Regions from separate parts of the Hathewaya limosa genome, predicted to be linked through region 1. Evidence: a T-box and tRNA genes for the amino acid it is inferred to sense, from the RefSeq annotation. Region 1 holds a T-box; the other holds one or more tRNA genes.

Region 1 (5,867 bases):
CCCAAAATAGCCGAACAATATAATATTGAATCCATATCTGATCTTGCAAAAGTAAGTAAAGACTTAACACTATGTTGTACCTTAGAATTCGCTAATAGAGAAGATGGCTTAAAGGGATTAGAAAAAAAATACGGTATAAAATTTAAGGATATAAAACCTATGGATGGTAGTCTTAGATATTCTGCTATAGAAGAAAATAACTGTCAGGTTATAGATGCAACCTCTACGGAAGGACTATTAAAAGCATTTAATTTAAAAGTTTTAAAAGATAATAAGGATTTCTTTACTAATACCTATGGTATTCCTGTTATAAGAGAAGATACTGTAAAAAAACATCCTGAACTAAAAAAAATACTGAATAAACTATCTGACACAATTTCAGAAGATACTATGCAGACACTTAATCATAAAGTAGACAAACTCCATGAAGCTCCTGAAAAGGTAGCTAAGGAATATTTAATCTCTAAAAAATTACTAAAAAAATAAACAATGCTCGTCCTAATACAAGGGCGAGCATTTATATTATTTTAAAAATAAGATAATACAATTTTAGTTATAGGAGTATAAGTAACAGTTACATAATCTCCTTCAGTGTACATTGGAATATCGGAATCAATTTTTATTTCTTTCTTATCCTCATAACTGGTTATTATATATTTATAATATATATAATCATTTTTATTTTTAATTTCATATACCCCAGTACATTCTCCAGTAAAACAAGTATTAAGATTAAAAACAACTTCTGTGATAAATATTATAAAGCTAATGGCAATTATTATATCAATAATTACTAAAGGATTATATCTTATAATTATAATAAAAGTTTTAAAAGTCAAGTCCATATCTTCTTGAAAAAAAATAGATAGTTGATTAGATAATATTATAAGAATTATTCCTCTTGTTAATATCCAATTAAGTGACTTATTTAAAATATCATTCCTATTAATTCTATTAGATCTATTTTTAAAAGATATTTTAAATCGCCATAAAAAAGAGGTAGTTGCACTTATTTCATTATGTTTTATTCCTATCTCTTTATCCCAATTAACTTTTCTATTATCTATTTCACTAATTTTTTTAGCACTTAGTATAAAAGAAAATGGGATAAAACTTAAAAGAAAATTTAAACATGTATTTTTTAATATATCATCTTTACCAAAATACCAAAAACATATATAGCCTAAAAATATTATGCTTATGCTAATTAAAGGTTTTATAAACTTTTTATTATTTATTACCCCTCTATAAGCTCTTATTAGATCTCTTGTAAAGAAAAGTGAAAGAAAAATTAAATGTATACTTATAATATTAATCCAATTACATATTCTTAAAATTTCAAATCCTCGTGCTTTAAAAAAATTACATAGATGATCTCCTAATAAAACATCTAAAAATAAGCTTAAATTGATAATAAAGTTTGCTATTGATGTAAGCCATAACCATTCTAAACTTCTTTTATCACTTTTAACGCCCATACTATTACCTCGTTTAAAATTTATATAAAAATAGAAAGAAGATAAGAAAAACTTCTTTCTATTTTTACATTAATATTTATTTTAGTATGCTCTTCCCCAGTAAACCATCTTAGTTGCTTTCTTTCCACAACATACACATGTATCACCAAGATTTTCTTGTTCGAATGGCATACATCTTGAAGTTATACCTGTTTCTTCTTTTATTTTTTCTTCACAAGCTCTATCTTCACACCACATAGCTTTTATAAATCCTGGATGATTATCTGCTATATCAACCATTTCTTCTAATGTATGTGCTACACGAGTATTTTCATCTCTATGAGCTTTTGCTCTTTCATACATATTATTATGAATATCATCTAATAATTCTTGTACTTTAGTTTCTAATTCATCCATAGATACAACTACTTTTTCTCTTGTATCCCTTCTAACTAAGACAACTTGATTATTTTCTATATCCTTTGGTCCAACTTCTACACGAACTGGAATACCCTTCATTTCACATTCACTAAATTTCCATCCTGGCATCTTATCACTATCATCAAGTCTAACTCTAGCTACTTTAGATATTCTCTCTTTTAATTCATTAGCTTTATCTAATACACCCTCTTTATGTTGAGCTATTGGCACAATCATAACTTGAATTGGTGCTACTCTTGGAGGCAATACAAGCCCATCATCATCTCCATGAACCATTATAATAGCTCCTATTAATCTTGTTGTAACACCCCATGATGTTTCATGAACATATTGAAGTTTTCCTTCTTTATCAGAATATCTAATATTGAATGCCTTTGCAAAATTATCACTAAAGTTATGAGATGTACCAGCTTGAAGTGCTTTACCATCATGCATTAAACTTTCAATTGAATAAGTTGCCTCTGCCCCAGCAAACTTTTCTTTCTCAGTTTTTTGACCTTTAATAACTGGCATTGCAAGTACATCCTTACAAAAATCGGCATAAAGGTTTAACATATCTATAGTTTCTTTTCTTGATTCTTCTAATGTTGCATGAACTGTGTGTCCTTCTTGCCATAAAAATTCAGTTGTTCTTAGGAATGGACGTGTTGTTTTTTCCCATCTTACTACTGAACACCATTGATTATATAGCTTTGGAAGATCTTTATGTGATTGAACTATTTTAGCATAGTGCTCACAGAATAACGTTTCAGATGTTGGACGAACACATAATCTCTCTGCTAATTCTTCATTTCCACCTTGAGTTACCCAAGCAACTTCTGGAGCAAATCCTTCTATATGATCTTTTTCCTTTTGAAGTAAACTTTCTGGTATAAACATTGGCATATAAACATTTTCATGTCCTGTAGCCTTAAATCTTGTATCTAAATCTTTTTGAATAAGTTCCCAAATTCCATAACCATAAGGACGAATAATCATACATCCTTTAACACTTGCATAATCAACTAATTCAGCTTTTTTAACGATATCTGTATACCACTGTGCAAAATCAACATCTCTTGACGTAATATCTTTAACTAACTTTTCTTTTGCCATTTTCACTACCTCCATTTATTTTTTTATATAAAAAAACCCCAGTCCCATAAAGGGACCGAGGTATAATATTCGGCGATGCCACCCTAATTAATATATTTTATAAATAGTCTTCGTAAATAAAATATATTCTCTCAACTCGTTAACGGATTGTTCCGCTGTAGCCTACTATTATTTCGGTACAGAACTCCAAGGCTGGTTCAAAATATACTTTTTAAGAATCTCTCAGCAATCAATTCTCTCTCTGAAAAAAGTTTTTATTTCTACTATTCCTCTTCATAGTTTTTATTATTTGATTCTCTTATAATTTTTTATTATACAACATAAAAGTTATTTGTCAACTAACTTTAGTATATACATACTTGTAAATTTTAACCTCTAATTTCAAAAGTAATTATTTTTATTTTTTCATTTCCTGATAGATCTTTAGCTCTAATCACTAAACTGTGTTTTCCAACAGTATATATTGTTTCTCCCTTGTATATCCTACTAACTCCATCTATATATGTTTCTATCTTAACGTCTTTTTTATTTGTTGTAATAATAGGTTTTATATTAACTCCATTTTTATATATCTTTTTATTTTGCACACCATTTACTATTATTTCTGGAGCTACTTTATCAACTATGACATCATATATCTTTACATCTTCATTTCCACATCTATCTATAACACTTAGTTTTATTTTGTCTCCATTTTCTACATTTATTTTTTTAACAAAACTTCTTCTAGTTTTCTCTATTCCAAACTCTCCATTTTGCTCTACATTTAAAACTTGATTATCATTTATATAAAATTCATAGCCCAATGTATTATCTGCTACATTTCCTTCTAAAGTTATTGTATGTTGATTTGTATAAATTTTATTTTCTATCACTTTAGGTGTTTTTAAATATATAACTGGCTTTTCATTATCATAATATATATTTATAGCATAATTAGCCATTACCTTTCCCTTAGAATTTTGCACATATATACATACCTTATTTAATCCTTGTCCCAATCTAATATTCTTTCTATATTCCATAATGTTTTCTTTTTTCATATTTTGATTATTAAGCATAACTTTGTTGATTTCTTGATTTGTTACAACTTTGATTTTTAAGTTTTTATACTCCTCATTAAAAGTAGTATTCGGATATAATTTTTTATATTCTTTATTTGTTTCATCAAAATATTGAATTTCAAAATCAAGATCTTCAACTTTAGTATCAGATAATATCTTTATAATTTTTTTGTTAATTGTTCCTCTAAAATTTTCTACTTCAACTTCAACATAATTTACTCCTTGTTTTAAATTTGTTTCAGTTTCAAAAATACCCTCTTTATTGATTTTCACCTCTTTTTTATTTACAGTTGCTTTAATTATTTTTTCTTCAGGGTTAATTTTTCCTTTTATATTAATTTTATTTTCTTTTGTATTAATCAATCCTAAAACATTTTCTTCTTTACTACCTTCCATTGGTAATTTAGTTGTAACTATTAACTCTGGTTCTGTTATATATGCGGTAACATTAAATTTCATTTCTTTTAAGAGATTATTATTTTCATCATAAGCCTTTATATTAACTATATTTTTTCCTTCCTTAACTGGCATTTTAACATTAAAATTATTCTTTACATTACTAATTTCTGCATCTATTCCATTTGCTGTGACCCTTCTAACTCTTGAAGAAATTTTACCTGTTAAATTGTATTTACCATCTATCATTCCTTTATTAGTAATTACAGAGCCTTCATGTAAACTTAAGCCTATATCATTAATATTTTTTATATTAGAATCAACTAATACATCTTTTTGTTTTACTTCTGAATTTAAAATATTATCATTAACTACTAATGAAATTGTTTTATTTCCATTTGATAATTTTATCTCCGTACTAAATATACTATTTCCCTCACTTTTTACTTTTAAATCTTTTACCATCTCTCCATCTATAAAAACAAATGGTTCTCCATTAGCAATACCATTTTTATCTTTTCTTAATCCTACGCCACCGTCATTTGCTTTCCATTTTAATACATATTTTTCATTTGAATATGATCTGTTACTTGATAAAATCTCTACTTTAGGTGCCTGTGTATCTACCTTTAAAGGCATTTCAAAGCTTTGAGGTTTAGATGTTTTACTTACAGCATTGCTAGTAATTTTCATATAATATTGACCATCTTTTACTTTTACACTTTTTCCTGATTTTCTGTCATACATTTTTCCATCCCATTTTAAAGAACTTAATAATTTACGTCCTTTTTGAAAATTTAAATCTTTATTTTTCTTTAAAAATTGTTTTAATCCACTTGTTTTTATAACTTTTTTATCTTTATTTAAAATGTCAACTTTAATCTCATTTAAATTTCTAAGTAGACATAATCTTGGAAACGCATAATCATATACACCATCACCATCTGGTGAAAATGCTATATCATCTGGATTTATAACTTGCATACCATTTATACTTTTAACTCTATCTATTCCTAAATCCACAATTGGTTCCTTAGAATTTGGAATATTACTAGCTATAACAGAGCCAACTGCCTTTGGATTTTTCCAAAGAGGTTGATCTATATTTTGTAATTCTCCCCATTGTCCATAAAAACTTATAAAAGGCACACTTAAAGATGGTAAATTTTTATTCTCTGATTTAAATTTTATAAATCCTTCCACAAATTTATTTTTATCAAAGTTATTAGGAACATTTAATTTAACTTTTATTGATTTTTTACTATTTGCTTTTATAGTGACTTTATCTTGTGAAAAATTTACTTTAGCACCACTTATAACTTTTTCCTCGGCTTTATCTTTCTCTTCTGTGTAAACTTCAACATTTTCTAAAGAATAAGTTTTATCTTCATTGCTGTAATTTTTTAATATCAAC
Region 2 (5,867 bases), on a different contig from region 1:
AACACCTCGTATATATTTATTTTCAAATATAAAATTCCCTTTATAATTATATTTGAAAAGATTAAGTTTTTCAACCTTATCAAGATTTTTTTCAGTAAGTTACATTTTTTTCAAAATTATCATCTTATTTGAAAACTTACAAAAATAAAAAGGAGCCTAATGAACTCCTTTTATTAAAACTACAAATTTTTATTATTCTCCTATTTCCTCTGATAAAGTGTTTTCATCTGCACTTATTTGGCTTTTCACTCTTTCGTATTCTGACAAAATTGCATCCTGTATCTTTTGTCTTGTATCAGTATTTATAGGATGAGTTATATCTTTAAACTCTCCATTTGGTGTTTTTCTGCTAGGCATAGCGATGAAAAGTCCATTTTTACCTTCTATAACCTTAATATCATGTACTACAAACTCTCCATCAAATGTAACTGAAACTATTGCCTTCATCTTGCTATCAGTAGAAATCTTTCTTATTCTTACGTCTGTAATTTGCATAGGTGCACCTCCAAAACAGTTACTTTATATAATAATTCTCCATGATTCACAGAATTCCTTCTTAATTTTTAAAAAATTCTCAATCTTTTTTAATATTGACATTTTTTTTACCAATATTAAATAAAATTTCACTTCTAATTTTTATTTGATGGATATATTACTGCATTTCCTTCTTCATTTATACCCTCAAATTGTAACAAGGATATATAATCTTTAACTAATTTTTCTTTTGTCTCGATATCTTCTATAAATACACCTATACCTAAAAGCTCACATTCAAACTCTTTTAATAAATTTATAATTCCTGTTGCAGTTCCCCCGCCCTTCATAAAATCATCTATAAATATACACTTACTATGTCTATCTATAGCCTTTCTTGCAAGAGTCATAGTTTGTATTCTCTTTGATGATCCTGATACATAATTAATACTTACAGTAGTTCCTTCTGTAATTTTTGTGTCATGCCTAACTATAACAAGTTTAACACCTAAACACTTTGCAACTTCATATGCTAAAGGTATACCTTTAGTTTCTACTGTAATGACACAATCAACATCTAATTCATTAAACTTAGATGCTAAAATAGCCCCAGCTTTACTTATAATTCTAGGATCATATAATAAATCGGTCATATATAAAAAATTTCCTGGAATAATTCTTTCGTGATCACTTAAAAGTGAACATATTTCTGACATAAAATTTTCTTTTTCTATATTACTAGTGTCTGGTATATATTTTATACCACCTGAAGCCCCTGATATTGTTTCTATTTTTCCCATGAACAACTTAGATAAACATTCTCTTACGATAACTATATCTTCACTGATTGTAGATTTTGCAGCATTCAGCGAACTTGTAAATGTATTTAAATTTATTACCCTATTAGGGTTTTCTACCAACACTTTTGTTATTGCTCCGATTCTTTGATTTCTTGTAAACTTCTCTGCCATTAACATCACCTTTAGAAAAAAATTTTACGAATTATTATTTATTTACCTCTAAAAACATTCATGATTTTATAGTATATTTTACAACATATAAAGAATTTTAACCATAAAATAGAGAAATATTTAAATAATTTTTTTTAAAATCCATTTTTTGTGTTGATTTTCAATAGTTTTGTATATAATTATAATGTAATAATCTAAAAAATATTTTATATTAGAAAGAAATTTTATATTTTGCCCAAAACAGGTAAGTTTTTAAATAAAATTTTCTTTTTACAAGGAGTGATAAAAATGTCTTTAAACTTTATAAATGATATTAAAAAGAAAGTTCATTTCATAGGCATAGGTGGTATAAGTATGAGTGGACTAGCAGAAATTTTACTTAAAAACGGTTATTCCGTTTCTGGTTCGGATATGAAAGAAAGTCATATAACGAAAAAATTAGAAGATTTGGGTGCAACTATTTATATAGGTCACAAAAGTGAAAATGTAGATAATACTGACATAGTTGTCTATACTGCTGCCATAGCTCAAGATAATCCTGAACTTATCCATGCAAAAAATTTAAATTTAACAATGTATGACAGAGCTGAATTTTTAGGTCAAATAATGAAAGATCATAAATATAACGTAGCTGTTGCTGGTACTCATGGCAAAACTACAACTACATCTATGATGTCCCATATAGCATTAAGTGGAAACCTAGATCCAACAATTTTAGTCGGTGGAGAACTAGATGTTATAAACGGTAATATTCGTGTAGGTAAAAGTGATTATTTTATAACTGAAGCTTGTGAATACAAAGAATCTTTTCTTAAATTTCACCCTTATGTAGGAATAATATTAAATGTAGACGCAGATCATTTAGACTACTATAAGGATTTAAATCATATTAAACAAGCTTTCGCAAAATTTATAAATTTAATACCAACGGATGGATATCTTATAGCAAATGCAGAAGATAAAAATCTTATGGAAATTATAGATACTGCTAAATGTAATGTAATAACTTTTGGTATTAATAATGGAAGAATAAGGGCTAAAGACATTGTCTTCAACGATAACGCAACTTCTACCTTTAATGTCTATGATGGTGAAGAAAAATTATTCCAAGTAAATCTTAGTGTACCTGGACAACATAATATACTAAATTCACTAGCTACTATATGTGCTTCTTTAAGCTTAAAAATTCCTAAAGATGCTATAATAAATGGTTTGTTTGATTTTAGAGGAACTCATAGAAGATTTGAAGTTAAAGGTATTAAAGATGGTATATCTGTTATAGATGATTATGCCCATCACCCAACAGAAATTAAATCTACTATAAAAACTGCAGACAAATATCCTCACAAAAACTTATATTATATCTTTCAACCACATACTTATACAAGAACCTATACATTATTTAATGAATTCTGTAATTGTTTCTCTGGAGTAGAAAATTTAATTATTACAGATATCTATGCTGCTAGAGAAAAAGATACTGGACTTGTAAGTTCTGAACAATTAGCAGAAGGAATTAAAAAAGCTGGTGTAAATTGTACTTATATAAAAGACTTTAATGAAATAACTGATTATCTAAAAAAACACTGTACAGATGGAGATGTAATAATAACTGTAGGTGCTGGAGATGTATTCAAAATAGGAGAAGATTTTTTAAAGTAGTCTGACTAAAAACTTATGGTTATAAAATTTTTATTAATTTTATAACTGTAAGTTTTTTTATAGGATAATTTTTAAAATATTGTACAAAACTATAAGTAAATTAACTTTATTTTACTTAAAGGATGTGAGACTAATTGAAAAATTTTTTAATATCTGCATTAGTAAACTTAGGCCTAATTCTAATCTCTTATTACATATTCAGAAGCATTATTAGTGGTCCTAAACGTCATAAAATCTATGAGAAATTCATGAGCTCCTTTGCAAAATTCGTTATATTATTATTTATAATATCACTTGTAATAACTAGTGTTACTACTTTTATTTTATATAAAACTAGATATTTAATGTATATAAATATTATTACTCCTGCAATTTTATCATTACTTGTAGGATTTATAGTATCAACAGTACCAACAAAGGGATTTGATGATAAAAAAAATTAATTATAAAAAATATAGCAGTTAAAACTAACTGCTATATTTTTTATTTAAATTAATAAACTTTCTTGACAGTATCCAAGCTGTCTTGTATAATATTATTTGTATTTCGGGGTGTAGCGCAGATGGGAGCGCGCGTGGTTTGGGACCATGAGGTCGCAGGTTCAATCCCTGTCACCCCGACCAAAAGAATCACATTTTGTGGTTCTTTTTTTATTTATATTATATTTATATTATATCTATATATTTTTTTATTAATTATCCACATCTATAAAATACTTTTTTAATAAATCCACATTTTTCTAACTTTATTCACATTTCTTCTCTTATATGAAACTTAATATACTCTTTTATCCACAATTATATCTTTTGAAAAATATCTATACCTATTATATAATAATCTAAAATTAATTAATATTTCTCAAGTTAAGGAGGGAGAACTTTGAATTCAGTTTTACATCATTTAAAGACAACTGATGAAAAAATTTTAAAGTTTTTTAATCATAATATAAAATCTAAATTTTTGGACTCTATACTGCCAAAAATAACTTATTTAGGTTCTATTCCTTTTACTTATTTATTTTGTTTAACCCTTTCAACCATACCCCTAAAAAGCTTGAGAAGTCTGGGCCGTAAATGCTCTTTATCTTTAGTATTGTCTAGTATCTTAGTTTTTCTTATAAAAAAACTAGTAAACAGAAAACGACCTTTTTTAAAACTTAAAAATTTACATATTCGAAAAATTCATATAGATCCTTACTCTTTTCCTTCTGGTCATACAGCCATGGCTTTTTCTATAGCTGTAATGTTAAGTCTTTCCTTATCTTTCATCGATATATTACTTATACCACTTGCAATGCTTGTTGGCATATCTAGAATGTATACTGGTGTTCATTATCCAACGGATGTATTTATAGGAATGCTCATTGGAAGTATTTGTTCTATATGTATTTATTTTATTATGTAATTCAAAATTATTTTAGGAGGAATTCCTTATGTTTAAAGATATTAAAGGAGCAATTTTTGATTTAGATGGAACTCTTATAGATTCTATGTGGTTATGGAGTAAAATTGATGTAGAGTACTTAAAAAAGCATAATTTACAAGTACCTGAAGATCTTAAAGAAAACCTGAACCACCTATGTTTTAAGGATTGTGCTAAATACTTCAAAACTAGATTTAACCTGCCATACACGCCAGAAGAAATAGAATCTCATTGGATACAGATGGCTTTACAAGAATATTCAACTAATATATCTTTGAAACCTGGTGCAAAAAAGTTTTTACAGTTCTTAAAAAATAACAATATAAAAATTGCCCTGGCAACTAGCAACCGAAGAGACTTAGCAAATGCTAGTTTAAAATTAAATGATATAGCTAACTACTTTGATTGTATAACTACTACTGATGAAGTGCCTCGTGGCAAGAATTTTCCTGATGTCTATCTTCTTGCTGCAAATAGATTAGGTGTAAATCCAAAAAATTGTATAGTCTTTGAAGATATTCTTTTAGCTGTTAAAGGCGCCCATTCTGCTGGTATGAAAGTTATTGCTGTTTATGATGAGTTTTCTAAAAATGAGGAAAAAGAGATCACAACTATAGCTAGCAAATATATTCATAATTACGATGAATTACTTCACATGATTTAATCTTTAACCATGTAATTAATTTAAACTTTCATTAATATAATTATATAGACATAAAAAATAGGATGTTTATTAAAAAATAGACATCCTATACTAATTTTAATGGAGGTATTTTTATGATTTTTACCATTTTGTTGATTATAATTCTCATATGTGCTTTGATTTATATGTACTATACATATGAAAATGCCATTTATAATTTAAAAAATCAGCTTACCCTTAGCAATTCACAAAACTTAAAACTTAAATCTACTCTATTGGAAAACACAGATAATTTTTCTAACCTTACAATTAACTTTTCTAATCCAGAATTTTCACATGCAATTATAAATCAAAAATGTTATATATATTTATGTCCTTTAGAAAATTCACCTATTATAAATATTTTAGAACAAGGTATTGAGATTAATTTATTAGCCATAGCAGAAGTTCAAGATTTGACTTGGTATGAAATATCATTAAAAATAGAATCCAATAATATAAATTCTAGAGGTTGGATTTTAGAAGAGTGTATAAATAAACTAAATTTAAATACTTAGAAATTGTTACTCTAAACTTTTGTTAAACAAAAGCCAACAAACAAATGTTGGCCTTTTACCATACTAATTAATATTATTTAATTTTTCCATCCTTATATTCGGGAACTATATCAATAATATCTTTTTGTATACAATATT

What was found. The T-box of region 1 lies ahead of proS (proline--tRNA ligase). A T-box ahead of a tRNA ligase gene usually reads a tRNA of that ligase, here a tRNA-Pro.
Region 2: it has a tRNA-Pro gene. The T-box ahead of proS (proline--tRNA ligase) is inferred to sense a tRNA for this amino acid. The anticodon was not compared.

What each region holds. Positions count from the first base shown of each region.
Region 1 is NZ_JAUSWN010000020.1:32,148-38,014, forward strand. Features, by position in the region: gene QOZ93_RS11105 (ABC transporter permease/substrate-binding protein) at 1-486, shown strand, start outside; gene QOZ93_RS11110 (hypothetical protein) at 528-1,478, opposite strand; gene proS (proline--tRNA ligase) at 1,560-2,993, opposite strand; T-box leader at 3,041-3,279, opposite strand; gene QOZ93_RS11120 (S8 family serine peptidase) at 3,362-5,867, opposite strand, start outside.
Region 2 is NZ_JAUSWN010000002.1:35,178-41,044, forward strand. Features, by position in the region: gene spoVG (septation regulator SpoVG) at 193-495, opposite strand; gene purR (pur operon repressor) at 630-1,445, opposite strand; gene murC (UDP-N-acetylmuramate--L-alanine ligase) at 1,734-3,107, shown strand; gene QOZ93_RS01550 (hypothetical protein) at 3,242-3,550, shown strand; tRNA gene QOZ93_RS01555 (tRNA-Pro) at 3,655-3,730, shown strand; gene QOZ93_RS01560 (phosphatase PAP2 family protein) at 3,987-4,511, shown strand; gene QOZ93_RS01565 (HAD family hydrolase) at 4,540-5,193, shown strand; gene QOZ93_RS01570 (hypothetical protein) at 5,307-5,729, shown strand; gene QOZ93_RS01575 (2-phosphosulfolactate phosphatase family protein) at 5,803-5,867, opposite strand, start outside.